DNA from 3 places in the Kitasatospora sp. NPDC050463 genome. Region 1 is predicted to be linked to each of the others. Evidence: riboswitches for the same ligand, from Rfam matches in the RefSeq annotation. Region 1 holds a riboswitch; each other region holds the start of a gene.

Region 1 (2,257 bases):
GCCGAACTGCTCCGACCAGAAGTACGGCACCGGGTCGTACGGCAGGTCCGCGCCGAGCACGGCGGCGGCCGCGGCCCCGCCGGACTGCAGCGCGTGGTCCCAGTGCTGGACGGTCAGCCGGGCGCCGGCGCGGGCCGACGGGTAGCTCACGCAGTCGCCGGCCGCGTAGACGCCGGGCAGGGTGGTGCGCAGCCGCTCGTCCACCAGGACGGCGCCGGCGGCGTCCAGCCCGACGCCGGAGCCGGCCAGCCAGTCGGTGGCCGGGCGGGCGCCGATGCCGACCACGACCTCGTCGGCGGGCAGGTGCGAGCCGTCCGCCAGCAGCACCGCGCCGGGCTCGACCGCGGCGACCCCGACGCCGCAGCGCAGCTCCACGCCGGCCTCCGCGTACCAGGCCGCCATCGCCCGGCCGATCCCGAGCGGCAGTGCGCCGGGGACGGGCGCCGGGCCCGCCTCGACGACGGTGACCTCGCAGCCGGCCGCCCGGGCGGCGGTGGCCACCTCGGCGCCGATCCAGCCCGCGCCGACCAGGACCAGGCGCAGCCCCGGGCGGAGCAGGGCGCGCAGGGCCAGCGCGTCGTCCAGGGTGTGCAGCAGGTGGGCGCGCTCGGCGCCGGGCAGCGCGCGCGGGGTGGCGCCGGTGGCGAGCACCAGGGCGTCGTACGGCAGGTCGCCGGCGTCGGTGTGCAGCACACCGGGGGTGAGGCCGGTGGCCCGGCGGCCGGTGAGCAGTTCGACGCCCAGCTGCGCGAGGTCGAGGTCGAGCGGGGTGGCTTCGGCCTTGCCGAGCAGCACCTCCTTGGAGAGCGGCGGCCGGTCGTACGGCTGGTGCGGCTCCTCGCCGACCAGGAGGATCCGCCCCCGCCAGCCACCCCGCCGCAGGCCCGCGGCGCAGTGCGCCCCGGCCAGCCCGGCCCCGACCACGACCACCTGATCCGTCCCGCTCAGCTCTGCCACGCCCGTCACTGTACTGGCGCCCGTCCGGGGCACCAGAGGGCCGTCGAGCCCCGCACCCGGCCCGGGGCCGACCCGCCGACCACTCCGCCGTCCAGCCCGCCGTCCAGCCCTCGTACGCGCCTTCGGTGGCGACAACCCCCGGAGTTATGGTGGGGGCACCATCACGGGAGCCCGGCGGACCGGGCTGAGAGGCGGGCTGACACGGCCTGCGACCGTCCGAACCTGATCCGGGTCATACCGGCGAAGGGAGAACAGCGACTTTGACACGCTTGGCAGCAGGTACCCATGCCGACGTGCTGGTCATCGGCGGCGGCATCATCGGCCTCGCCGTCGCCTGGCGGGCGGCCCGGCTCGGGGTGAGGAACATCGCCGTGGTCGACCCGGACCCCGGCGGCGGCGCCGCCCGGGTCGCGGCCGGCATGCTCGCCCCCGTCACCGAACTCCAGTACGGCGAGGAGCCGTTGCTACGCCTCGGGATGGCCTCCAACGAGCGGTACGCGGCCTTCGCCGCCGAACTCGCCGAGGCCTCCGGCGGTCAGGACACCGGCTACCGCCAGTGCGGCACCGTCGCCGTCGCCCTCGACTCCGACGACCGCGAGGAACTGCGCGAACTGCACGCCTTCCACCGGCGGCTCGGCCTCGACTCGCAGTGGCTGACCGGCCGGGAGGCCCGCAAGCTGGAGCCGATGCTCGCCCCGGGCGTCCGCGGCGGCCTGCACGTCACCGACGACCACCAGGTGGACGGCCGCCGGCTGGCCAGGGCCCTGGTCCTCGCCTGCGAGCGGGCGAACGTACGACTGCACCGCGCCGAGGCCACCGAGCTGCTGGTCGAGGGAGGCCGGGCCGTCGGCGCCCAGCTGGGCACGCGGGAAACCCTGACCGCCGACCGGATCGTGCTGGCCGCCGGCTCCCGCAGTCATCTGCTGCCCGGCCTGCCCGAGGGCGTGCTGCCGGCGATCCGCCCGGTGAAGGGCCAGATCCTGCGGCTGCGGATCCCGCCCGCCTACCGGCCGTTCCTCTCCCGCAACGTCCGCGCGGTGGTGCGCGGTCAGCACCTCTACCTGGTGCCACGCGAGAACGGCGAGCTGGTGATCGGCGCGACCAGCGAGGAGCAGGGCTACGACACCACCGTCACCGCCGGCGGGGTGTACGAGCTGCTGCGCGACGCCCACGAGCTGGTCCCCGGCATCACCGAGCTGCCCCTGGTGGAGACCTCCGCCGGGCTGCGCCCGGGCTCGCCGGACAACGCCCCGCTGCTCGGGCCGACCGCCCTGCCCGGCCTGGTCGCCGCCACCGGCCA
Region 2 (2,257 bases), on a different contig from region 1:
GTAGACGGCGAAGCCCAGCGCCCAGGGCAGCAGCATCAGCCAGCGGGACGGCGCGTCGTCGGCGAGGTTCCAGCCGCGCCGCCCGGCGCCGAGGAAGTAGTCGACCGCCAGTACCGCGAACATCGGCACGAACACCGAGCCGATCAGGCCGAGGAAGGCGTAGTAGGAGTCGGTGAACTCGGTGATCTGCAGCGCCAGCACGGTGATCAGCAGGCCGGTGCCGCCGGTCAGGACCCGGCGGTCGACCCTCGGCAGCAGGTTGTGGACCGACATGGCGGTCGAGTACACGTTCGCGAAGGACTGGTCGGTCTCGCGCAGCACCAGCACCAGCAGGAAGAGCCAGCCGGCCCAGACGCCCAGGAAGGAGTCGAAGATCCGGGTGGCGTCGCCGTCGGCCTGCAGCAGCGCGAACAGGCCGAGCACGTAGCACCAGACCTGGGCGACGGTGTAGCCGGAGAAGCTGCCCCAGAACGCGGAGCGGGCGGTGCGCGAGTGCCGGGTGTAGTCGGCGGCCAGCGGGACGAAGGAGATCGACACCGCGATCATCGCGTCGGTGGCCTTGAGGAAGCCGTGCCAGTTGCCCGCGCCCGGGTCGGACACGCCGTCCCGGCCCAGCTGGACGGTGAAGTACACCATCGCCACCGCGACCGCCGCGGCGACGAAGCGACGCAGCACCGCTATCGCGCCGAGCGGCCAGATGGTCAGTGCGGTGGTCACCGCGCCCGCCAGCACGACGAAGAGCCAGCGGTAGCCGTCGGTGTGCGCCACCGTCTGCGCGCCCATCGCGATGACCAGCAGCTCGTACACGCCCCAGCCGATGCACTGGACGATGTTCAGCACCGTCGGCAGGTAGGAGAGCTTCGTCCCGAACAGGCCACGCAGATTGGCCATCGCCGGTGCCCCGGTCCGGGCCCCGATCAGCGCGGCCACGCCGAGCATCGCGGTGCCGACCACGGTGCCGGCCACGATCGCGGTGATCGCGGCGGCCAGCGACAGCTCGCTGCCCGGCGCGCCGAGCACGGTGGCGGCGGTGGTGAAGCCGATCAGGCTGACGCCGAGGTTCATCCAGAGCGCGAAGTGGTCCCGGAAGCGGAGCGTGCGCGGCGGCTCGGTGTCCAGGACGAACGGGGCCTCGACCCGGTCGGCCCGCTCCGGGCGGTCCAGCACGGCGGTGGCGGCAGCCGTGGAACCGGGTGCGCCGTCGGCGGCGTCGCAATGATCGGTCGCGGACGACTCGGGGAAACCCGAGGACTTGGGCGCGGGCGCGCCCGAAGAGGATGGCGAAGCAGGCGGCATGGCCGATACTCCCTACGCCGGCATTACCCGGACAGGTTCCGGCGGTCTGCGCCCCCTCGACGGTCCGTCCACGATCCCGTGGCGTACGGTCGACCGGCGCACTCTCAGCCTGGTGGGTCCAAGCTCCCGCGTGTCAGTTAGGAGCGACAGGCTAACCGGCGCGGGGGTGAACGCCAAGGCCAGGCGTCCGGCGGTCCGCATCGCGGGACGCCGCGGGGCGTCCTCGTGAGGCCTTCTGCGGGGGGACCGCAGGGAGCCGGCGCGGGGCCGACCGGGGCATCGGGGGCCGGTCCGGGGGCACCGGACGGGGCCGCCGTCGGGCCGGTCGGCGGGCCGGTTGTCGGGCCGGGCTAAGGATTCTTATGAGTTCTTCAGAGGGGTCCTTACGACAATCGAATCGAGTGTGCGAAAAACTATGGTTGTTGGTCCTGTCAGCTATGGAGGTCGTCCGTGAGCAGCGAGCGCGAGGTTGGGCCCACCGGGCCACAGGGGGAGCAGCCCTCCGACGGCCAGGGGGTAGTGGGTCCCGCTCATGACGGTCCGGCGCCCGCCGCCCCGGCCGCGCCGCCCACCGGCGGGTTCACGCCGACGCTGGCGTTCGGCAAGGTCGGCGCCCCGGAGCCGGCGCCCGCAGCCCCGGCCGAGCCGGTTTCGGCTCCGGCGCCCGCCCCGGCGGCGGCCGAGACCGGGTACATCGACGCACCTCCGCCGATCCTGCCGCCCGCCCCGGCGGCGCCCGCGGCCCCGGCCGCTCCGGCAGTCCCGGCTCCCGCGCCGGTCACCAACCCGTACGCCACCCCCGGTACCCCGGTCGCGGCGGCGGCCCACGACCCGTACGGCGCTCCGGCCGCTCCGGCCGCGCCGGCGCCACACCACCCGTTCGGCGCCGGCCAGCCGCTCGGCGGCTGGGGCGCCCACGACGCCCCGCCCGGCGGCACCGGCACGCCCGGCGGCCCGGGCT
Region 3 (2,257 bases), on a different contig from region 1:
TGGTCGAGGAAGCGGCGCGCGGCGTTGGCGATCGACACCGTGTCGTCGCCCACCTTGAAGATCACAACGCCCTTGACGTGCACCGGAATCCCCTGCGACGTCACACAGTCCACGTCCAGGTCGGCCTCGTTGAGGTCGAGGGAGAGCTTGCGCACCACCTGGACGCCGGGGGTCACCAGCGTGCCCCGTCCGGTGACGATGCGGAATCCCATGCTCTCGCCCACGCCTTCGGAGCGGTGCTTGGAACCCGAGATGATCAGTGCCTCGTTCGGCTCGGCGACCCGCCACATGAGCTTGAAGAGCACGATCAGAATGATGATGGAAGCCACTGCGGCCCCCGCTACGCCGATCAGCATCGGCTGATTCCCCCTTCAGCGCACACCGGCGTTCCGTGGCTGCGCTCTGGTGGGCAGGAAGGCGCGGAACGCGGTGGCAGCAGGATTCTCCGCTCACCGTGATCCTTTGGAAAGGGGGATGCGTCCTGGTTCCGTCTCGGCCGCGTCAGGATTCCGTCAAAGGAGGGCCACGTAGACGGTGCGCGGCGGCTGGTACTCGACCACGACCACCTGGGTGCCGACCGCCATGCTCTCGCCCGGCACGGCCGGGTGGGCCAGGAAGGCCTCGGTGGTGTGGCGTTCGCGGACGTGCACGAGCACCTCGCCGACCAGTCCGGTGCCGATCCTGCCGGTGACGCGCCCTGTGCTTCCGACCATCGGCCCAGTCTGCCACCGTCGTCTCCGCATGGACCCCCTCTGGACCAGCGGCGATCCGCTCGCTACGGTGTTGGACGTCATGCGCAGGCAATACCGCCTGCGGACACGGGAGCTCGGAGCACCGGGCTGAGAGGGCGCTGACCGGAACGTCGCAGGACGTGCCGACCGCTGCGTCGACCGCAGGAACCTGACCGGGTAATGCCGGCGTAGGGAGTAGAAGGTCTGATGACCACGTTCGACGCACAGCCGCAGTCTGCCCGGAACCATGACACCGGAAGCACGGGCACCGGCTACCCGACCCCGGCCTGGCGCAAGGCCTACCACGAGGGATCCCGCCCCGACCTGCTGGTCCCGTACCGAGAGGTCGTCCTCACCAACGGCCGGACCGTCCCGCTCTACGACACCTCCGGCCCGTACACCGACCCCGCGTACGAGGCCGACGTGCGGCGCGGCCTGCCGCCGCTGCGCGACGCGTGGATCCGCCAGCGCGGCGACGTCGAGGAGTACGACGGCCGCGAGGCCCGCCCGGAGGACGACGGGATCAAGCACACCTCGCCGCGCGGCGGGAACCTGCGCAACCTCGACGCCGTCTTCCCCGGCCGCCCGCGCCGCCCGCTGCGGGGCCGGTCCGGCGCCTCCGTCACCCAACTCGCCTACGCCAGGCGCGGCGTGGTGACTCCGGAGATGGAGTTCGTGGCCCTGCGCGAGGGCCTGGACCCGGAGTACGTGCGGGCCGAGGTGGCGCGCGGCCGCGCCGTCATCCCGGTCAACGTGAACCACCCCGAGGTGGAGCCGTCGATCATCGGCACCAACTTCCTGGTGAAGATCAACGCCAACATCGGCAACTCCGCCGTCACCTCCTCGATCGAGGAGGAGGTGGAGAAGATGACCTGGGCCACCCGCTGGGGCGCCGACACCGTCATGGACCTCTCCACCGGCCGCAACATCCACACCACCCGTGAGTGGATCCTGCGCAACTCCCCGGTGCCGATCGGGACGGTGCCGCTCTACCAGGCACTTGAGAAGGTCGACGGCCGGGCCGAGGAACTCAGCTGGGACGTCTACCGCGACACCATCATCGAGCAGTGCGAGCAGGGCGTCGACTACATGACAGTGCACGCCGGCGTGCTGCTGCGGTACGTGCCGCTGACGGCCCGCCGCAAGACCGGCATCGTCTCGCGCGGCGGCTCGATCATGGCCGCCTGGTGCCTGGCGCACCACCAGGAGAACTTCCTCTACACCAACTTCGAGGAGCTCTGCGAGATCCTCGCGAGCTACGACGTCACCTTCTCGCTCGGCGACGGCCTGCGCCCCGGCTCGATCGCCGACGCCAACGACGAGGCGCAGTTCGCCGAGCTGCAGACGCTGGGCGAGCTCGGCCGGACCGCGCGCGAGCGTGACGTCCAGGTGATGATCGAGGGCCCGGGCCACGTCCCGATGAACAAGATCCGGGAGAACATGGATCTCCAGAAGGAGATCTGCGACGAGGCGCCGTTCTACACCCTCGGCCCGCTCACCACGGACGTCGCCCCCGGGTACGACCA

The links. Region 1 has a riboswitch for thiamine pyrophosphate ahead of thiO (glycine oxidase ThiO). Riboswitches for the same ligand answer to the same signal wherever they lie in the genome.
Region 2: it holds a riboswitch for thiamine pyrophosphate, as region 1 does, so the genes downstream of both, AB0J08_RS20235 (cytosine permease) here and thiO (glycine oxidase ThiO) in region 1, are expected to answer to the same signal.
Region 3: it holds a riboswitch for thiamine pyrophosphate, as region 1 does, so the genes downstream of both, thiC (phosphomethylpyrimidine synthase ThiC) here and thiO (glycine oxidase ThiO) in region 1, are expected to answer to the same signal.

The regions. Positions count from the first base shown of each region.
Region 1 is NZ_JBFAJO010000007.1:129,934-132,190, reverse strand. Features, by position in the region: gene AB0J08_RS07070 (FAD-dependent oxidoreductase) at 1-966, opposite strand, end outside; TPP riboswitch at 1,111-1,223, shown strand; gene thiO (glycine oxidase ThiO) at 1,227-2,257, shown strand, end outside.
Region 2 is NZ_JBFAJO010000030.1:64,901-67,157, forward strand. Features, by position in the region: gene AB0J08_RS20235 (cytosine permease) at 1-1,296, opposite strand, end outside; TPP riboswitch at 1,289-1,436, opposite strand; gene AB0J08_RS20240 (trypsin-like peptidase domain-containing protein) at 1,747-2,257, shown strand, end outside.
Region 3 is NZ_JBFAJO010000019.1:104,708-106,964, forward strand. Features, by position in the region: gene AB0J08_RS14980 (SPFH domain-containing protein) at 1-356, opposite strand, end outside; gene AB0J08_RS14985 (hypothetical protein) at 513-713, opposite strand; TPP riboswitch at 809-943, shown strand; gene thiC (phosphomethylpyrimidine synthase ThiC) at 939-2,257, shown strand, end outside.